DNA from 4 places in the Heliomicrobium sulfidophilum genome. Region 2 is predicted to be linked to each of the others. Evidence: riboswitches for the same ligand, from Rfam matches in the RefSeq annotation. Region 2 holds a riboswitch; each other region holds the start of a gene.

Region 1 (5,135 bases), 320 kb from region 2:
ATACTCGAAGTTCTGAATGAAGGGAATGCCCCGTCCCGCATAAGAGGCTTCGTTTTTCACCTTATAAAGGCGGAAGCCCAGTTGTTCGACGGCCTCCATGACAGCGGCCATATGGGGGTGGGGCCGTACCTGCAGATTGTCCCTGTCGGAGGGGTCAAGGGCCATTTCCACTTCCAGTTCAGTCTGCACCCAGACAGGGGTGTGGCCGACCGAGACAGGGGTGAAGGGGGAGAGGCGAAAGGAAAAGGGGACCTCCCGTTCCTCACCTGGCTGCAACTCGATGGGCAGGTTGATATCCACCTTCTGCACCGGGGCGTTCATCATCACCTTGCGGTCATCCATCTCTTTTTCGTACTGGGTCATCACCATCAGGCTGATTTTTTCAATCTGCTGCGCTACACCGCCGCCCTTGATCCGGATGACGCCGCTCACATCCGAACCGGCTGTCACCGTCTGTTGATCGAAGATGGCATCGACTTTGGCGCCGCCAATCCCAAGGCTGGCCAGAGTTTTCTTGAAAAAACTCATCTGTGGTCCTCCTCTTTCATCATGGAATCTTATCGGCGATTGATTTCTCCACTATGTTCCAGATCTAGTGTAACCGGAATGTGGGTTTCAATCAACGCAGAATTTCAAGTCAATGACAGAGCTGCCTGTACGGGTTGCTTGCAGGAAGTCGATCCGTTATGATAAAAATGGGATGATATTGGAACGCTTGTACCAATCGGCTTATCTCATTGGAGCATCATCATTCCCCATAAAAGGGCCTTCTTTTTATATTGATGGAACAGGCGATGATTGAAATGGACTTGAGCGAAAAGCTGAAAATCTTATCGACGGCGGCCAAATACGATGTCTCCTGTTCCTCCAGCGGCAGCAACCGGGGGAGGAAGGCCGGCGCCATCGGCAGCACCGCTGCTTCCGGCATCTGTCATAGCTGGTCCGACGACGGCCGCTGCATCTCCCTGCTCAAGGTCCTCTTCTCCAACGTCTGCTGCTATGATTGCTCCTTCTGCGTCAACCGCGTTTCCAACGACGTCCCCCGGGCCTCCTTCACCCCTGACGAGCTGGCCGACCTGACGATCAACTTTTACCGCCGCAACTACATCGAAGGGCTCTTTCTCAGTTCCGCCATCGAGAAGGGACCGGACCATACGATGGAACAACTGGTGCAGACCGTCCGCAAGTTGCGCACCGAATACCGTTTCAACGGATACATCCACCTCAAAGCGATCCCAGGGGCTGACAGCCGCCTCATCGCCGAGGCGGGCGCCCTCGTCGACCGGATGAGCGTCAACATCGAGCTGCCCACCAGTGAGGGCTTGCGCCGCCTCGCCCCCCAGAAGAAGAAGGAGAACATCCTCCGGCCGATGGGGCAGATCACCGGCGCCATCGCGCAAAACCGGGAGGAGCGGCGGCAGTTTCGCCGGACGCCCGCCTTCGTCCCCGCCGGACAGAGCACCCAATTGATTATCGGGGCCACGCCCGAATCGGACCGGCAGATCTTCACCCTCGCTGAGGGCCTCTACCGCAAATTCCAACTGAAGCGCGTCTACTACTCGGCCTATGTGCCTGTGAGCGGCGACCCGCGCCTGCCGGCTTTGCCGGCGCCGCCGCTCTTGCGCGAACACCGGCTCTACCAGGCCGACTGGCTGCTGCGTTTTTATGACTTTCAAGCCGATGAGATCGTCGACGCCGACAACCCCAACCTGGACCTGGAACTGGACCCAAAGACAGGCTGGGCGCTGCGCCACCTCGGCTTTTTCCCCGTCGAGATCAACCGCGCCGACTACCGCACCCTCCTGCGGGTGCCCGGCATCGGCGTCAAGTCGGCCAAGCGCATCCTCGCCGCCCGGCGGGTAGGGCGGATCCACTTCGAGCACCTGGGCCGGATGGGCGTCGTCATGAAGCGGGCGCGCTACTTCATCACCTGCAACGGCTGCTACTACGGCGAGATCGGACCGGACGCGGCCAGCCTCCGCCAGCGGTTGATCATGCCGGAGCGGGGGATAGCGAAGGGGATGGCTGGCGGGGAACAGTTGACCTTGTTTGGGGAGCCGGCCCCCATCGAGGACCGTTGGTCGGTGGTGACGGGAGACTTATAAGGGAAGGAGTCGGCATACGAAAAAGTAAGCGCCCATGAAGGAATCGTATAGTTCGTCGCGAACATACTAACTCATAAACCGAATAGGTCTGGGAACAGGTCACCTGTCCGATGACAGGTGTGAAAAGGGAAGCCGGTGTGAAACCGGCGCGGTCCCGCCACTGTGAGAGGGAGGCCCCCGTGCCATGTCACTGGCGCTATGCCGGGAAGACGCGATGCGGCCCATGATCTCAAGCCAGGAGACCTGCCTGTTCTAAAACTGCCGGTGTACCTACGCGGATAGGGAGGTGGTCTGCTTTGCCGTTCATGCATTGCTTTGTGGGGATGCGTCACGGCCCAAGAGAACCATAACCTTAGCCGAAAGGCTGAGGTTTTTTGCGTTCGAAGGGCCGAGAAGGCATGTTTTCTGCTTCTTCCTCATAGGAAAGGAATAACAACTGCATCATGCGAACAGGTCGCCTGCCGAAGGGCAGGCGTGAAAAGGGAAGTCCGGTGCAAAACCGGCGCGGTCCCGCCACTGTAAGGGTGTGATGAGGCTCTTCCATGTCACTGGCAGCATGCTGCCGGGAAGACAGAGCCCCAGATGACCCCGAGCCAGGAGACCTGCCTGTTCGTGATCACCGATCGCACCTACGGAGGATAGGGAGGTGATGAATAGGAAAGGCGCATCTCATGGCGCTTGGCCATTTGTTCATCATTTCACCCCCAGTCGATCGGCTGGGGGTTTTTGCATGGCGACACAAAAAAGGAGGACACACCATGTTATACCCTGGCGTCACCACCGGAATCGGAAGTCTGCCTCACGGTGATGTAGAAAGCGCGATGGCGGTCATCCGCCAGTTCTGCCCAGAGATGCCCCATTGGCCCCAACTGCATTCAACGTATGCCGGGGACAGCCTTCTCGCTGCCGCGCTGTCGCCGTTGCAACGGGTAGGGTTGATCACAGGAAAAAGCAACGGCTATCCGGTGATCGACACAAAGTCCGATAGCTTCCCCGACGCCTTGGCCGCTTTTTATGAAGCCTACGAGAATGAGGCGGCCTGTTGGATCCATCTCCATGAAGAGTCTCCCTTTCATATCGACCTGGATAGTTACCTGGCCTTCAAATCCACGATTGCCGATGAACATCACCAGTGGACGGACGTGACCGCTCTCCAAGGTGAGATCCTCGGTCCGCTCACCCTCGCTTTGAATGTGGTTGATGGCAAAGGGCGCGCCGTCATTCATGAGCGTCTCCTCTGGGATGTGCTCTGCAAGAACTGTGCCATGAACGCCGCCTGGCAGGTCAAAGACCTGCGCAGAACCGAGCATCCCGTGCTGTTGATGATCGATGAGCCAGGGATGATCGGATTTGACGATAGTACTCAGGACTCCTTAACCGCCGAAGACCTGCAAAGAGGCTTGCAGGAAATCATCGTGGCCATCAAACGCATGGGTGGCCTGGCCGGCATCCATGTCTGCGGGTCTACCGATGGCGCCATCCTCTTTGCCAGCGGCGCAGATGTCGTCGGATTTGACGCCTATCGTTCCATCGATACCCTTACCGATCATATCCCGGAACTGATCGCTTTTCTCGAACGGGGCGGTTGGCTGGCCTGGGGAATCGTGCCGGTCACCGGCGCTTTTGCCCATGAAAGCGCCCTTTCCCTGACGCGGCGGCTCCACCAGCAGATCGACGAATTGACGCGCTTGGGCGTTCCAGAAGCGCTGCTCCTCCGGCAGACGGCGCTCACCCCGGCTTGCGGCGCGGGAAGTTTATCGGAGGAAGAGGCGGAAGCGATCTATGGACGGTTGCGCGAGGTGTCGACGCTCTGGGGCTGGTATTGATGACACCGCTTTCACCGGCGCCGGGAAGCTGGCTTCCCCTCCTCCCCGGATTGCGCGGCCGCCTCGAAAAAGAGTGCATCCTCATCGCCGCCGATGGGCCCTGGCGCTGTGTCAGTTCCGGCATCCTCGGCGGGGGGATCAGCGAAAGACGGTTTTTCGTCAACCGTCAGGTGCGCAAGGATTATGACGACCGCCAGCCACAACGCGAGTTGATCGCCTTTTTGTCGGACGCTTTTCCGGATTGTCCGATGGAGCAAACGACCGCCTTGATGACAGCCGCCTGGGTCTCCCAGGCGGCCTGGATGCAGAGCCGGTGCGGCGACGTTCACCTCTTTGTGGTCGTGACAGCCGGTGTCGGCAATGCCTGCGCCGCCGGTGTCACCCCTTGCTGGGAAGGGACGCCGGCGCCGGGGACGATCAACATCATGGCCTTTCTCGATCAGCGCCTCACCGACGGGGCGCTGATCAACGCCGTTCAGACGATCACAGAGGCGAAAAGCCGCGTCTTGCGGGAGTTAGGTGTTCGTTGCGCCCAGACCGGCGACTGGGCGACCGGAACGGGGACAGACGCTGTGGTGGTGGCCGCCCGAGCAGGCGGCTCGCCGCAAGCGTATGCGGGGCCAACGACACGGCTCGGCGCCTTGCTTGCTGTAACCGCCGGCGCAGCCATTCGACAGGCGGTTATGGCCTATTTGAGAGCGACAGGCCGCCGCGAGCCGGAGGCGAGGGAAGCCGAGGCAAGGACATAAAGGAGATTCAGGCGAGAACATAGATACGGGAGAATAAATAGATGAACGAGAGGATGGATGGTTTTGCACCCCTTCTATCGCGCTAACCGGCGCAGCCAGAAGACAACGGCGCTGGTGATGGTTTTTCTGCTCTTTTGGAGCTTTTGTTTTCCCCTTTTCACAGCCCAGGCGGCGTCAGAAGATCCGGCCGTCAAGGCGGGTCAGTTGGCTGGCAAGGCCGTCGATTTCATTCACAGCAAAGTGAATAACGGAGAAGCCGTTGACGGTTATACGGCGGCCGCGTTGCTTGCGGCAAAGGAGGATCTGGGCGCAGCCAAGTGGACGCCGCCCTATTCCCTATCGGTGAAAAAGCAGCAGATCGCCGAGTCGGATGCCCTCACGATCGGGCCTGAACTGGCAAGCAAAAACAACCTGATTACATACCTCTTGGCCAACCAGAATGGCGACGGCAGTTT
Region 2 (5,135 bases):
TTAATCACGACCGGATCGGCGGCATCCTCCGGCAAGGCGCCCTTAATCGAGTCGACCTTTTTCTGCACGTCATTGGCTGCCTGGTCGCCATCGGCCGTCAGTTCGAACTCGATCATGACGACGCCGAAGCCTTCCGAGGCCTGGGAGAAGATCTTGTCCACCTTGCTGATGGAGGAGACGGCCGATTCGATGGGCTTGACGATCTGGCTCTCCACCTCTTCGGCGCCGGCCCCAGGGTAGGAGACGCTGACCGAGATGAAGGGCGAGTTGATGTTTGGGTACAGGTCGACGCCGAGCATGCGGTAGCTATAGAGGCCGAGCACGACGAACATGAGGACAATCATGCTCATGGCGACTGGTCGCTTGACGGCGAATTGTGTGAGGTTCATCCGTTACACCTGTCCTTTTTCGGTTGGGGCGCCCGCCGGTTGCGCCTCTTTCACGGAGACCGGTGTTCCATCGGCCAAGGACATTTGGCCGCCGGTGGCGATCATGTCGCCGTCTTTGAGCCCCTCGACGATCTCCGTCCGTTTTCCGTCGGAGAAGCCGGTCTTGACTTTGCGTTCGATCGCCTTGCCGTCGGCGATGACGAAGAGGATGGGCGCGCCGTTGCGCACGACGATCGCTTCTGCTGGCGCCGTCAGGACATTCGTTTTATGGGCCGTGGGGAGTTGGAACTCGGCGAACATGCCGGGCTTCAATATGTAGTCCTTGTTGTCGACAGCAATCCAGACGGGGAAGGTCTTCGCCTTTTCATCGGCGGCGGGGCTCACCTTGGCGATGCGTCCCTTGAAGGGCTGTTCGCTGGCGGCAGCCACCTTCACATCGACCTCCTGGCCAGGCCGGACAGCGTTGACGTCACTCTCCGTCAGGTCCGCCTTCACCTCGACGGTGTCGATGTGGACGACCGTAAAGGCTGGCTCCGTATTGGAGACGTACTCGCCCACGTTCACGTTCCGGGCCGAGACGAGGCCGGAGATGGGCGAACGGAGGACGGCGTTTTCCAGGTCCACCTGGGTCTGACGGACCTGGGCCAGGCTTTGGTTCAGCAGCGCTTGGGCAGACGCGACGGAGACCTCGTCAGAGGCGACCCGCTTCGCCGCCGTGTCCAGGGCGCTCTTTGCGGAATCAAAGTCGGACTTCGCTGATGCGCCCGCATCGAAGAGCGCTTTTACCCGGTCAAAGTGCCGTTGTGCGTCATCAAAGGCGATCTTGTCCATGTCCAATTGCAGGCGCGCTCGTTCCAGGCTGGCTTTGTTCACGTCGACACCGGCGTTAGCCGCATCCAAACGGGCTGCAATGTCGGCGTTATCCAGTTCCAGCAGGATATCGCCGGCGTTGACCCGCTGCCCCACTTCGGCGTTGATGCGTGCCACCTTGCCCTGTCCCTTCGGGACCAGCTTCAATTCCTCTTTCGCCGCTAGAGCGCCGCTAAAGGTCAGCACGTTCGACAGGTCGGCCCGTTCCGCCTTGGCGACGGTCACCGCCTGGGTTGTCGCTTCCTGGGCTGACGGCTCAGGCGTTTTACCGCAGCCTGTCCCCGCAGCCAGCAGGGTGACGGCGAGCAGGCCGACGCCGATTTGTTTCTTCACCGAAAATCCTCCTCTGCCAAATGCAAATGATGCTTTCATTGACAGCCGGTCTCAACCAGCCTAATATTTATCTTAGATGCTAAAATGTTTAGCGACTAAGACGTTATCATCGTAAGGGAGAGGACAAGAACTGTCAAGGGAAGAAGCGGTTAAGGAACAACAGTTGAACGCGATCAAGGACCTGTTGGAGGTCTTTTTCTACAATGTGAAATGCGCCGTCCAAGATATCGGCCCGGAGCGCAACCTGGGAGAGGGGCAGATCTTTCTTTTGTATATATTATGGAAGTCGGGGACTTGCAAAGCGACCGATATCGCCGACCAGATCGGCATCACCTCCGGCGCCGTCACCGGCATGATGGACAAACTGGCCGGTATGGGCTTGATTACGCGAGAGCGGTCGGATAAGGACCGGCGCGTCGTCATGGTCTCGCTGACCGATCAGGGTTCGCAGACGATCCAGGCGATCCAGGAGGCCCGCTTTGAACGGTTGAAGGGGCAACTGAGGGAACTCTCCAGCGCAGATCTGGCGCAGGTGGTCGGAGGGTTCGAGAAGATGAACAGTGTACTGAAGCCCGTTGGACGATGACGCGCAACATCCATCGAGGAAGAAGCGGGAGCAGAAGTCGGGCTGATTGCAGAATGTGCTAGGCTTAAAGTATATTTCGTGGTAATATTAACCAAGGGAGCTTTGGTTTTTATCACGAAAACAAAGGAGCAGAGCACATGAAAAAAAGATTGGCCATCCTGCTGACAGCCACACTTCTGATCCTGTTGGGACTTCAGTCGAGCGCCTGGGGAAACGCCATGGTGCGCATTTTCGTCAATGACCGAGACATCACCGACAGTCTCAGTGGGGCACCGTTAGTCATGGAAGATCGTATCTATGTTCCGGTGGGGTCGCTGGCAGAATCGTTGGGAGCGATCGCCCGATGGGATGAGGCGAGCAACGCCGTCTTCATCCATTCTGTAACAGATGTGAATACACAAATCGTTCGCATCGGGAAACAGCTTTTTGACGGCAAGGGCGCATGCATTGCCTGCCATAAATTCGGGACGGAAGGCAGCCTGGAGATTGGCCCCAACCTGGGAAGCATCGGATCGAAGTACGATCAAGAGAAAATCTATCGTATCTTAAGTAACCCCGTTCAAGAGAATCTCCAAGCGACGATGCCGGCGGCCGTAACGCTGTCAGATATCGAAAAGAGGATCATGGCCGAATACCTTTCGACTAGAAAGTAGGTTAGCGCGAAAGAAACCGGGGGCGCGCCGATTGAAACGATAGAGATTGTCCCTTATAATACAATCAAAGTTCAGTGCGATGTTTCAGGTGCCCCTCCGGGGGAGAATAGGGAATCGGGTGAAAGTCCCGGACGGTCCCGCCACTGTAACGAGGAGCCCTGCGCAGGATGCCACTGGGAAAACCGGGAAGGCGCGCAGTGGCGATGATTCGGAGTCAGGAGACCTGCCTGTAACATTACCGTTCATGAATGATGGCAAAGTTCATGGTTTCTTTGTTGTTGCCTCGGCAACAGCGAAGAAGCTGTGAACTTTTTCTTTTCTCCGGAGGAATCTTAATCGTAAGAAGCGCAAGGAGGTGAAATCCTTGGGTTACCAGGGGCGTGATGTGGAAGTCGTCTTCCTGGCGAAGGAGCAGTGCCTCGTGGTCGCCTGCGACTCCTGCGGCGCCATCGGCGGCAAGGAACTCGATGTTGTCCAGGTCCCGCCTTACATCGTCGGGATCTTTACCACCCGCGTGGCCCTGATGGAGGTGCTCGCCATCGGCGCAGAACCGGTGGCGCTGACAGTCGCCATCGCCAACGAGCCCTATCCGACGAGCGGAGAGGTGATTGCAGGCGTCCGCGACGAACTGGCGGCCATTGGAAAGCGTGACCTGCCCATGGTCATCAGCACCGAAAAAAACATACCCACCCGGCAGACCGGTGTCGGGATCACCGTCGTGGGCGCCGTCGAAAAAGCAGGGTTGCGTGTGGGCGCTTCCCGGCCTGGCGATAAAGTGTACTGCTTGGGCTGGCCCAAGGTGGGGGCTGAGGTAGTGACGGAGGACGGGAAGGCGATCGCCCGGGCCGGACATGTGCGGGCGCTGCTGACTCAGCCCGGTGTCCGAGAAGTCGTCCCTGTCGGCTCAAGAGGGATCCGGGTAGAGGCGGAAAACCTGGCTGCAAACGCCGGTTGCCGGATCCGCGACTGGCAGATGGATACCGGCTTGGATCTTGACAAGTCGGCGGGTCCGTCAACTTGCCTGGTCTTTACCGCCGAGAGGGAGCCCCTGACGGTCGCCGGAGCGCCCATTCATTATCTTGGCAAATTGGCGGAGAGAGGCGGATGATGGGTGCCACTGAGGACGACGGCAGGATTGCCAGCATTTGTTCAGGTTCTTCAACAAAAATGGAAAGAAGGTCTGTCTCATGAGCAACATGCAGATGCATTATAATGAAACGCATGCGTCCTGGAAAAGCGTCCGTGGAATCGCTTTGATGGGCGTACTCATCGCCTTGAGCGCCGTCGGGGCGATGATCAAAATCCCCAGCCCGGTCGGTACGATCGGGCTCGATTCCTTTCCCGGGTTTTTCGCCGCCCTGGCCCTCGGCGCCACGGGAGGGATGATCGTCATCACTCTCGGTCACCTGCTCACCGCCATGGTGGTCGGCTTTCCCCTGACTCTGCCCATCCATCTCTTCATCGCGGTGCAGATGGCCTTGTGGGCTTATGTCTTTTATGTGATGAATGATCGCTTTGGCTTGACGGCGGCCTTCGTCGTCGGCGTATTTCTCAACGGTGTTGTCTCGTCATTGACCATGCTGCTTATGGGCGGCTGGGGCGCTGTGGCGGCTGTCATGCCGTTCCTGGTTACCGGTTCTGCCGTTAACGTGGGCTTAGCTGCAGTCGCCTACCGAGGGGCGAAGGGAAGGTTCATGTAACGACGGAGGATCCTCCTTACGAATCAATCATATCTTCAACGCCAACATTAACCGCAGTTGTCAAGGACTGCGGTCTTTTCTTTTCCTGCAAGAACTTCGCCCGATTACCGTGATTGTGGTATGATAAAATCATACAAAAAGAATGAAGCAACGTGGCAATCCATAATAGGAAGGCAGTGCAGTCGAACCATTGAATCCGTTTTATAAGCTGATCTTGACGCCGCTCATCTGGGCCACGAATTTCGTCATGGGGCGCCTCCTCGTCGTCGCCATCCCGGCCTTCGCCTTATCGAGCATCCGCTTCACCATCGCCGCGCTGATCATGCTGCCCCTGGCGCTTCGCACATACCCTGCCCGGAAGATCTCCCGGCGTTCCTGGGGCTGGATCGGCTTGATGGCGGTGGCCGGGGTATGCCTCTTCAACACGGTCCTCTATCTCGGTTTGCGCTACACCACATCGGTAAACGCCACATTGATCAATTCGCTGAGCCCGATGGTGACGGCCATGCTCGTCTTTCTCATCGATCGGGAGAAGATTCAGCGCAATCAGGCTGCCGGTATCATCTTGTCGGTGGTAGGCATCGCTGTCGTAGCGGCCCATGGT
Region 3 (5,135 bases), 1.8 Mb from region 2:
CAAAAAGCGATGATGGAGATCCCTCCGTCTGCTTCGCAAAGGCCCGGGGTTTGGATGACAAAATGGAGTCGGTCAACATGCAGATTATCTTCGTCCGTCACGGGCAAACGGACGAAAACATCATACCGCTGGGCGCGCGTTTTACGATCAATACCTTTAACGCCATGATGGAAAGTTCTCCGTCGATGGTGCGGTTGAACGCGACGGGAATTCGTCAGGTTGAAGAGGTGTCCCGCCGTCTGAAGCCGGTCCCGATTGTGGTGGCCAGTCATTTTCAGCGCGCTCAGGAGACGGCAGCCATCCTGGCCCGGTCTTGGGACGCAGAAGTGGTGACCCTCGAAAGTCTTGGAGAGATTGTCCTGGCCAAATTTCCAGGAAGAGGTGAGCGTCGAGAGATTCCCTTTTGGATGCTCATCGCCATGACCGCCTGGCGGCACGCCTGGCCTTTCACCGCAGGGGAGGAGACGCTCTTCCAGGCCTTCCGGCGTGCCCGGAACGCTTGGACGCAACTGCTGGAACTGGCGACAGAGCGGGGACCGATCGTCGTCGTTTCCCACCAGGGCTTTCTCCGGATCTTGCTGTGGTACCTCCGGGTGAAGGGGGGATGTCGGGTGCGAAGAAAAGACCTGTCCAATGGCGGGATCTCCATCGTCGAGGTAGATGAGCAGGCTGGACGCGCAACCGGCGCTCAGACATACGATAGGGCAGTGGCGGGATTGACGCAGGCAAACCGTTTGCTCAAACCGCTGGAAGAGAAAGCGATAGATGAAGCTGCTGTAGCGGTAGAAGGCGTCTCCGTAATCGCTGCAAAAAAAGGTTCCTCTGATGTGGCTGTCCTGGCCAGGGAACTGCGATGACTGGTGTTGCGGTGGCTGTAGGCGGTTTTTTGGGCGCGTTGGCTCGCTTTTTTATGGGAACCTGGCTGGCGCCCTTTGCCGAGCAGACAGGGTTCCCCTGGGGCACTTTGACGATCAACTTGTTAGGCTCTTTCGTGCTGGCCTTTTTCTTGACCCTGGTCATGGAAATCGTAACGGTGAAACCGGCTGTTCGGATCGGTTTCTCGACAGGTTTTCTGGGCGCTTTTACGACCTTTTCTACCTTCGCCTTGGAGAGCTTGCGCCTGATCGAAGCAGGTCAAGCGCTATTGGCGGCAGCCTATGTGCTGTCCAGCCTTGTCCTGGGGATGATGATGACCGGCTTCGGGGTGCGTGGGGCCCTCATGTTGAAGGGGAGGCGCGCCACTGCGCTGGAGGTGGATCAATGACGGCGCTGGATCTGCTTTCGATCGGAGCCGGCGGCGCTTTAGGCGCTCTCGCCCGTTATGGCATCGGCCTCGCCGTGTCACAACGGTGCATCTTGGCCTATCCGCCAACTACTTTCTTTATCAATATCGCCGGGGCTTTTTTGCTTGGCTTGTCGGCGGCCCATACAGCCGGCGACCCTAGCGCCCATCTGACCGAAAAATATGCTTTTCAGATCGGCTTTTTAGGCGCCTTCACCACTTTTTCCACATTTACCTTGGAAGCCTACCGGCTGATCGAGGATGGTGAATGGTTTCGTTTCGGTCTTTATGTTGGGGGGAGCGCTGTCGTCGGGTTGATTGCCTGCGCGCTGGGGTATCATGCGATTTAATTTTGACAAGGCGCTCGTGTCCCAGAGAAATTTGTTTGAAACATCTATCTTTACAAGCAACCCCATAAGGATTAAGATAGTAAACGCAATCACGTAACTACATAGGTCGTGTTCACAGGTGCCCGCAAGGGAGAATAGGGAACCGGGTGTGAATCCCGGGCGGTCCCGCCGCTGTATGGGGGAGCCTGCTGCAAGATGCCACTTCGCAAGAGGGAAGGCGCAGCCGGCGAGGAACCCGAGCCAGAAGACCTGCCTGTGAACGGTCAAGGGTCTCTTTCCAGGCAAAGGAGACTCTTTGTGGGATGATGGCAAAGTCCCCAGATCTGCTATGGATCTGGGGACTTTTTTGTTTGCCGGGCAGTCGGTGACAGAAAAAAGGAGGCTGAACGGAGTGGAACTTACCCAGCGTGAAGCGGCCTTGCGGGGTGTGATCACACCCGCTATGGTCGAAGCGGCTGAGCGGGAGCAGATCGAGGCCGAGGTGGTCCGCCGAGGGCTGGCCGATGGAACGATCGTCTTGCCCTATAACCGCAGGAGGGCCGAAGGAAGGCAGGCTGTTGCTTTTGGCAAAGGGTTGCGCACTAAGATCAGCGCGTCCATCGGGCTTCCCCTCGATGGCGGATCAGAGTCGGAAGAGCGCAAGAAGTTAGAGGTTGTGCTGGAAGCGGGGGCCGACGCGGTGTTGGACCTGTCCATCGGTGCAGGTATCGACCGGGTGCGGGAACCGGATGCGCAACTGAGCGATTACCTGTCCCTTTTCCGCCGGCATGTGTTGTCGACCTCTACGAAACCGGTCGGCACCTTGCCCCAGTATGAGGTGTTTGCTTGCCGGCGCGGTGGGAAGCAAGGTGGAATCCTGGCAACCACCGTGGAGGAAATGTTTGAAGCGATGGAGCGTCATGCCGCCGAAGGCGTCGACTTCTTCGGGTTGCACTCGGCGATGACCTTGAAGGCGCTCGAACTGGCTCGCCGGCAGGGGCGCTTGACCCATATGGTCAGTTGGGCCGGCGCTTCGCTGGCCGGCTGGATGCTCCATCATGAGCGGGAAAACCCCTTTTACAGCCATTTTGATCGGGTGCTCGACATTTGCCGGCGCTATGATGTGACCCTCAGCCTGGCCGATGGGCTGAGACCCGGCTCCGGCCATGATTCCCTGGACCGGGCGCAGGTGCAGGAGATGGTGATCCTGGGCGAACAGGTCCGGGCAGCCCGAGACGCCGGCGTGCAGGTGATGGTCAAAGGCCCCGGCCATGCGCCCCTGCACCACTGCCGCACAACCGTGCAGTTACAGAAACAGCTCTGCGAGGGAGCACCCTACTTCATCTTCGGCCCCTTAGCCACCGACGCCGCCCCCGGTTATGACCACATCACCTGCGCCATCGGCGCCGCTCTAGCCGCCTCTGCCGGCGCCGATCTGATCTGCTACGTTACCCCGGCAGAACATGTCCGCTTCCCCACCGTGGAAGATGTCCGCACCGGCGTCATCGCCGCCCGCATCGCTGCCCATGCCGCCGACGTCGCCAAGGGGATCCCCGCCGCCGTCGAACGCGACGCCGCGCTCTCACGAGCCCGAGGAATGCAGAACCGGAAGGCAGAGCGGAAGTTGGCGCTTGATCCTGCCGCTCTAACGTCCACCGGCGGCGCAAGCGCGGCGGAGGACATGGTGATGGAGGAGGGCGTTGGAACGAATGACGCGGAAATAGAGTACATATGCCAAGCCTGCGGCGATGGCTGCTCCCGTCGTGTGCTGGCCGAGTATTTCGGCACTCCCGTAGAGTACTGTTAAGCGTAAAAGAGGCTCTTACATTAGAAGCTTAATCGAAAAAGGGATTGGAGATTTTTTAGAATCAGGTTTCTTATGTTTTAGAACAGTTTCACATAAAGGTAAGGACTGGGTGTATTGGCGCAGTGAGCGGTTTGGGCGGAGCGGCGTCGAGAGCGCAGGTTGCGGAGCGGAAAAGCGCGCCATGGTTAACATGCAGAAAAGCCCAGAGGTTTGGCGCGCCCGCGGAGCGACCAAGCGAACAGCCGCGAAGCCCTTAGCGAGCGGAGCCAATACACCCCGACTTACCGCAAATGTAACGTAACTTTTTTAAAACGTTACGCCTATGACAACAGCAGCCACTCCAAGCGAACATAACGAAGGAGGAACCCCCCATGACCAAACTGACCCAAGCCGAATCCGCCCGCAAAGGTATCATCACCCCCCAGATGGAGTACGTCGCCCAGCGCGAGAAGGTCTCCCCGGAAGCGATCCGCCGCGCCGTCGCCGAGGGAACCATGGTTATCCTGGCCAACAACAGCCGCCCCAACGTGGAGCCTGTCGCCGTCGGCAAGGGCATCCGCACGAAGGTCAACGCCTCAGTGGGCTCCTCGCCGGATCTGATGGAAAAAGAGGGCGAACTGGATAAACTGCGGGCTGCTGAGAAGGCTGGCGCCGACACGATCATGGACCTCTCCTCCGGCGGTGACATTGACGGCTTCCTGCGCCGCACCCTCGCCAGCACCTGCCTGCCTGTCGGCACGGTGCCATTGTACCAGGTCGCCAAAGAAGCCATCGAACGCTACGGCTCGGTGGTGGAGTTGTCAGAGGAAGATATCTTTGCAGCTATCGAAAAGCACGCCGAGGCTGGCGTCGATTTCATGGCCTTGCACTGCGCTTTGAACATGGATGTGATCGAACGGTTGCGACGCCAGGGCCGGGTGACCGACATCGTCTCCCGGGGAGGCGCCTTCATGACCGGCTGGATGCTCCATCATGGCAAGGAAAACCCGCTCTACGCCCGCTTCGACCGTGTGCTGGAGATCGCCAAACGCTTTGACATCACCCTCTCCATCGGTGATGCTATCCGCCCCGGCGCCATCGCCGACTCCCTCGACCGTGCCCAGATCCAGGGTTTGATTTTGGTGGGGGAATTAGTCCAACGAGCCTTGGAAGCCGGCGTCCAGGTGATGGTGGAAGGCCCCGGCCATGTACCGGCCCACCACGTCCAGACGACGATTCAGATGCAGAAACAACTCTGTCATCAGGTTCCCTACTTTGTCCTGGGCACCCTGGTGACAGACATTGCCGCCGGTTACGACCATATCTCCTCAGCCATCGGGGCGACAATGGCCACCATGGCGGGCGCCGACTTCATCTGTTATGTCACCCCAGCGGAACATCTTCGCTTGCCGACGGCGGAGGATGTCCACCAGGGCGTCATCGCCGCCCGCATTGCTACCCATGCCGGCGATATCGCCAAGGGAATCCCCGGCGCCGCCGAATGGGATTTGGAAATGTCCCGCGCCCGCAAGGCTCTCGACTGGCGCCGGCAGATCGAACTGTCGATCGACCCGGAACATGCGCGGCAGGTCCGTTCGGCCCGCAACGCCGATGACGCCCCGGCCTGTTCCATGTGCGGCGAACTCTGCGCCATGAAGGTGGTCAGCCAGTACCTGGGAAGCGACGCCGTTGAGGGATGTTAGAGGTTCTAAGGCGTCAGCGGCACGGTGACTAAGGC
Region 4 (5,135 bases), 1.1 Mb from region 2:
AAGGGGGGAGGGTGACAGCGCTACAGTCGCGCAGCCGGTGAGTAGGAAGAGACCCGGCACCGTCATCAGTTTCAGGAAGACCGATAAGGGGATGCGAGCCAAGAGGACGAGCAGTGCGCCGGAGAGCACCGTGATCGCTCCGGATAGGCAGGGCGTGGGCGCTATCAGGCTGACAAGCAACCCGGTGAGGGCGGCAAGTCCTTTCCATGCCGGTGATTTGTCTCGCAGCTTATTGGCCCAAGCCCACTGATCGATCGTGAAGAGCATATGTGTGACCCCGTTTAACAAGTTTCGGTAAGTCGATATCAGCGTTCCATCATCGTCAGTTCGCCTATCCGGTGTCTGCTGTTCGCCGGCGCGCTCATGATTTAGTGCGTCAGGCGTCGCCGAGAGGTTTGCGCCCCATGCCGGCGCCCATCCCTGAACCTGTGTGGACGTTAGAACCACTGTTGTTGCGGCGGCGCGCGAAGTAGTAGGCGATGAAGCTGGCGCCGGCGGCGGCTTGCAGGCCGAAGAGAAGCGGTTCGGCCTCTTCACTGGGTTCCCAGAGGGACTCGAACCAGGGTTCGTAATCGGGAGCGATCGTTTGGACCATTTCTCCTGCCTGATCATCAGCGCCAGCAAAATCGCCGGTAAAATGCATGATCAAGGGAACACCCGTCAGAAAAAGAGCTGCTGTGATCAGGACAAGCTTGTTCCGAAGCCCGTTCATGCTTTCACCTCTTTCGAGAAAATCTTCAGCGCCGACAACTCGGCAGTGGAGTATTTGGAGAGGGCGTTGAAGATGACGACGGTCAACAGTCCCTCTGCCAGGGCCAAGGGGACTTGCGTGATAAGGAAGACGGAGCCGAATTTGACGATGGAGCCCATGATTCCGGTAGCTGTATCGGGGAAAGCCAAGGCGAGTTGCAACGTGGTGGTGACATAGGTGGCCAGATCGCCGAAGGCGGCGGCGGCGAAGATGGAGAGATTAGAGGAAAGGTTAAGGCGCTGGCCTAACCGGTAGACGCCGTAGGCGGCGAAGGGGCCCACGATGCCCATGGAGAAGACGTTCGCGCCCAGGGTGGTGATCCCGCCGTGGGCGAGCAGCAGGGCTTGGAAGAGCAACACAATCGAGCCGAGCACCGTCATCACGGTGGGGCCGAAGAGGACGGCGCCCAGACCGGTTCCGGTCGGGTGGGAGGAGCTGCCGGTGACCGAGGGTAGCTTCAAGGCCGACAGCACGAAGGAGAAGGCGCCAGCGACGCCGAGGAGCATTTTGGCTTCCGGATTGGTCCGGACGGTTTTTTCGATGGCGCGCACGCCGTGGACGACGAAGGGCGCCGAGGCGGCGGTCCAGGCGGCGGCATGGCTAAGGGGCAGATAGCCCTCCATGATATGCATTCGCAGACACTCCTTTTTGCGTAGGGGTGGTTTCGTGCTTTCCTAATCTAAAGGCCAGCTTTTTTCATCGTGCCGTACTAGCGGCGATGCCGTGCCGGGGATTAGATAGTGATAAAAACAACAATCATATGTTCGCACGATCCTTAGAGCTGCTTCATCGCCTTCGATAAGACGGTAGATTGTCCGAGCCGGGTGGAGATTTCCCCATAGGCAACAAAATAAAGCCCTCCCTTCCTCCCGAAGTGGGTCTTTCGTTTGCTGCGGGCAGGTCTCCTGGCTCGGGCATCATCCGCTCCCGCCTCCTTCCCAGACCGAAGTCCAGTGGATCTGTGGCGGGTCGTCTTCCCTTACAGTAGCGGGGGCTGCTGAGGCTTTGCACCTCATTCCCTTTTCAGCCGCTAGGCGGCGCCTGCAACAAGGTCAACCTGTGTTCGATTTTTCAGATAGCTATGGAAAGCACTATCTATATGCAATCGTATCACGTCAGGGCGCGCGGGGCAAGGGTGTCGCAAGGTTCAGGCAATAAAATCCTCTTGAAAAAAAGTATTGATCTGGCCCGTCATTTATGATATTAATAAACACATTGTGGGAACCAGGATTCATCCAAATCGGGTTTGGATTGCTTCAACAGACCGACGTCCCTGTTAGGGCGGGTCAGACCCACCCCCGGATGAATCACGTAGGTCCCGGCATCCAATTTGCTGGGAAGGGGGCCGAAATGATGGATTACTCCACTTTCGGACGACATGTCACCATTGACACTTGGGGCGTTGACTTTAAAAAATTGAACGACGCCCGGTTCCTGGAGGAACAGATGATTGAAGCCGCCAAGGCGGCCGGCGCGACCGTTCTCTCGTCCCAGAAGCAGCAGTTTGAGCCGCAAGGCGCGACGGTCTTGGTCCTGTTGTCTGAGAGCCACATCTCCATTCACACCTATCCCGAGAAGGGCTTCGCCGCCCTCGACTGCTACACCTGCGGGGAGACGGTGGATCCGGAAGTGGCCATCAACCACATGATCAAGGTGCTGGTTCCCAAGAAGACGTCGGTAAAGCTGCTCAAGCGCGGCGACGGACCGATTGAGGTCCTGAAATAACGACGGCCCATGAAAAAAAGCCTGGTTCTCGCCAGGCTTTTTCTAATGGGCTGCATTCGTTCTAAAAAAAACAATCTTTTCCAGTGGCGTTACATGGTCCGCTTCAACTCTTCAAACTCTTCGTAATGGCTGCAGAGCAGTTCGGCCAGATCCCCGTCAATTGCCTTTTCCTGGACCATCTTGCGCAGGATCGACTCGACTTTTTCCTGGGGGAGGCCTTTCCGGTAAGGACGGTCTTCCACGAGGGCGGAGAAGATATCGGCCACGGCCACGATCCGGCTGCCGGCGCTGAGTTGCTCGCCTGGGATATGAAAGGGGTAGCCGCGGCCGTCAAGGCGCTCATGGTGGTAGGCGGCCCACTGGGCGATTTCCGAAAAGCCGGGAACCTGATTCAGAATGTGGTAGCTGTGATAGGTGTGCTGTTTGATGATCAGGTACTCCTCCGGTGTCAGGTGGGTCGGCTTTTCCAGAATCTCTTCAGGGATGCTCAGTTTGCCGATGTCGTGAAGGAGGCCAGCCACCTCCAGGCGGGCCATATCAGCGGGAGAGAAGCCGGCCAGTTTGCTCAGGTATGTGGCTGACGCCGACACAAGCCGCGAGTGGCGGAGGGTGAAGCGGCTCTTGCTGTCGATGATGCGGGCGAAGATGGACGCCAGGCCTTTCAACTCGCAGTAGGGGAGTTGGATGGTGTGTTCGTCAGAGCCGACGGCCTGCCGGGTCAGTTCGTCGATGAATGGGGAGTCCAGGTCGAGCCAAAAACTCTCTTTCCCAGCCAGTTCGGCCAGGGCAGGGGATAACTCGGGTCGGAAGACGGTTCCGAACAGGCCGTCGATGGCATCCATGACCTTGCGGCGCTGGGTGAGGACATGCTCTGGCGTCAGGAGGACTTCGATGCGGTCGGCCAGATGGATCAAGTCGCCCAACAGCAGTAATGTAGGATCAATGTCAGACTCGTCTCGGTTGGGCTCGTTCCAATGGTCATGGTGATGTTCGATGATGATGGCCACTTCTTTTAACTGAGGCGAACTCGCCAGCATCCGACGCCCCAGTTCGCAATGGCTCTTGGGGGATTGGATCTCAAAGCGGGAGAGGTCGGTCTTCTGGGCAAAGGTGACGGCGCCGATATCGTGGATGCTTGCTGCGCAATAAAGGGTCTTCAGTGTTTTGACCGGAAGCGCCATCTCCCGTCCGAGGGTAACTGCCAAGTAGGCAACCCGGCGGTGGTGGCGGGAGAGGCCATGGGCGGTGAAGTCCAAGGCCATGGCGAGGGCACCGAGCAGCCGGGGAAGGTCGACGGGGGTGTAGGATGCCATCCGGTTGCCTCCAATTGTTTACGGATTTTTTATGGGACCTTCATGAATCTATCATTCATCTTACCATAAGATAAAGTCGTGTTGCTTTTGTTTTTTCTGCGACGGCGAAGGAGGTGATAATGTGATCAAACGGTTTACGGCGGAATGCATTGAATGTGGCACCGTGCGCAACGTGATCGTTCCCGCCTGTTCCCAGGCGGAACTGGCTGTAGATATGCTGGGCGAAATCGAACGCACCCGCACCTGTCCTTATTGTGAACAGGAAGGCGTTCGCGAACTTCAGGACAGCGTGGCCTAATCAACAAGGCAATGACGCAGTGATGATGGAATTGAACATGACAGCGGTATGGTTAACGGACAGGGTCGGCAGCATGGTCGGCTCTCTTTTTTTAAGAGATTGAAAAGGATCCAGAAAAATGTAGCCACTGGACGCCAGTTCCGTTATCATAGAATTGTGGGCAAATGCGCGAGAAGAGGTGAATGGAATTGAACGTTTCCTATCCTACGGGCACGGAACTCCCTCATGTCGCTTACTTTTGCATGGAATACGGTTTGAGCGCTTCTATTCCTATCTACTCAGGCGGTTTGGGCATTCTAGCAGGGGATTACATCAAGGCAGCCCAGGAACTAGGACGACCGATGGTGGCCGTCGGTATCCTCTGGCGTCAGGGATATACGGAGCAGCATGTCGACGTCAACGGTCAGCCTTATGACGTGTACCGCGATTACGAGTTTCCCGATCTGCGGGATACCGGTGTGACCGTGTCGGTCCGCATCTGGGAGCATGATGTGATCTGCAAGGTCTGGGTCCTGGACAACCAGGGGAATGTCCCCCTCTACCTGCTGGACGCCGGTTTTCCCGGCAGTCCCCACGGCTGGATGACCCAGCGTCTCTATGGCGGTGGGCGGCAGGAGCGCATTGCGGCTGAGATGATCTTGGGCATCGGCGGGATCCGGGCGCTGCGCGCCCTCGGCCTGCCCATCGATGTCTATCACTTTAATGAAGGTCACGCCGTTTTTGCCGGGTTGGAACTGATCCGGGAGAAGATGAACCAGGGGCAATCCTTCGAGCGGGCTTGGCACAACACGCGCCAGGAGATCGTCTTTACGACCCATACGCCTGTCGCTGCTGGCAATGAGGTTCATGACCACGATACGCTCGGGCGGATGGGCGCCTACAACGGCCTCAACTACAACCAGATGCGCGACCTGGGCGGTGATCCCTTCAGCATGACTGTTGCCGGTTTGCGCCTCTCCTACATGGCCAACGGCGTTTCCAAGCTCCATGGCCGGACGGTCCACCGCATGTGGGGGCATCTGGAGTCGATCCCGCTAATCTTTTCCAT

What was found. A riboswitch is a leader RNA that binds a small molecule or an ion and turns the genes downstream of it on or off. The one in region 2 is predicted to bind cobalamin.
Region 1: linked by a shared signal. The riboswitch ahead of AC0CW1_RS15835 (uroporphyrinogen decarboxylase/cobalamine-independent methonine synthase family protein) and the one ahead of AC0CW1_RS14340 (AIR synthase related protein) in region 2 are both predicted to bind cobalamin.
Region 3: linked by a shared signal. The riboswitch ahead of thiC (phosphomethylpyrimidine synthase ThiC) and the one ahead of AC0CW1_RS14340 (AIR synthase related protein) in region 2 are both predicted to bind cobalamin.
Region 4: linked by a shared signal. The riboswitch ahead of AC0CW1_RS09075 (energy-coupling factor ABC transporter permease) and the one ahead of AC0CW1_RS14340 (AIR synthase related protein) in region 2 are both predicted to bind cobalamin.

Annotation. Positions count from the first base shown of each region.
Region 1 is NZ_JBVTZZ010000005.1:2,143,749-2,148,883, forward strand. Features, by position in the region: gene AC0CW1_RS15825 (sporulation protein) at 1-528, opposite strand, end outside; gene AC0CW1_RS15830 (putative DNA modification/repair radical SAM protein) at 804-2,105, shown strand; cobalamin riboswitch at 2,185-2,370, shown strand; cobalamin riboswitch at 2,540-2,729, shown strand; gene AC0CW1_RS15835 (uroporphyrinogen decarboxylase/cobalamine-independent methonine synthase family protein) at 2,864-3,931, shown strand; gene AC0CW1_RS15840 (adenosylcobinamide amidohydrolase) at 3,931-4,680, shown strand; gene AC0CW1_RS15845 (S-layer homology domain-containing protein) at 4,744-5,135, shown strand, end outside.
Region 2 is NZ_JBVTZZ010000005.1:1,823,520-1,828,654, forward strand. Features, by position in the region: gene AC0CW1_RS14320 (efflux RND transporter permease subunit) at 1-389, opposite strand, end outside; gene AC0CW1_RS14325 (efflux RND transporter periplasmic adaptor subunit) at 393-1,592, opposite strand; gene AC0CW1_RS14330 (MarR family transcriptional regulator) at 1,756-2,178, shown strand; gene AC0CW1_RS14335 (stalk domain-containing protein) at 2,316-2,831, shown strand; cobalamin riboswitch at 2,901-3,076, shown strand; gene AC0CW1_RS14340 (AIR synthase related protein) at 3,187-3,939, shown strand; gene AC0CW1_RS14345 (ECF transporter S component) at 4,019-4,531, shown strand; gene AC0CW1_RS14350 (DMT family transporter) at 4,722-5,135, shown strand, end outside.
Region 3 is NZ_JBVTZZ010000005.1:50,305-55,439, reverse strand. Features, by position in the region: gene AC0CW1_RS06045 (histidine phosphatase family protein) at 78-857, shown strand; gene crcB (fluoride efflux transporter CrcB) at 854-1,264, shown strand; gene AC0CW1_RS06035 (fluoride efflux transporter FluC) at 1,261-1,632, shown strand; cobalamin riboswitch at 1,732-1,903, shown strand; gene thiC (phosphomethylpyrimidine synthase ThiC) at 2,024-3,418, shown strand; gene bzaB (B12 lower ligand biosynthesis ThiC-like protein BzaB) at 3,790-5,100, shown strand.
Region 4 is NZ_JBVTZZ010000005.1:702,042-707,176, reverse strand. Features, by position in the region: gene cbiQ (cobalt ECF transporter T component CbiQ) at 1-267, opposite strand, end outside; gene AC0CW1_RS09080 (energy-coupling factor ABC transporter substrate-binding protein) at 377-712, opposite strand; gene AC0CW1_RS09075 (energy-coupling factor ABC transporter permease) at 709-1,383, opposite strand; cobalamin riboswitch at 1,630-1,811, opposite strand; gene speD (adenosylmethionine decarboxylase) at 2,105-2,476, shown strand; gene AC0CW1_RS09065 (HD-GYP domain-containing protein) at 2,566-3,789, opposite strand; gene AC0CW1_RS09060 (hypothetical protein) at 3,911-4,087, shown strand; gene glgP (alpha-glucan family phosphorylase) at 4,276-5,135, shown strand, end outside.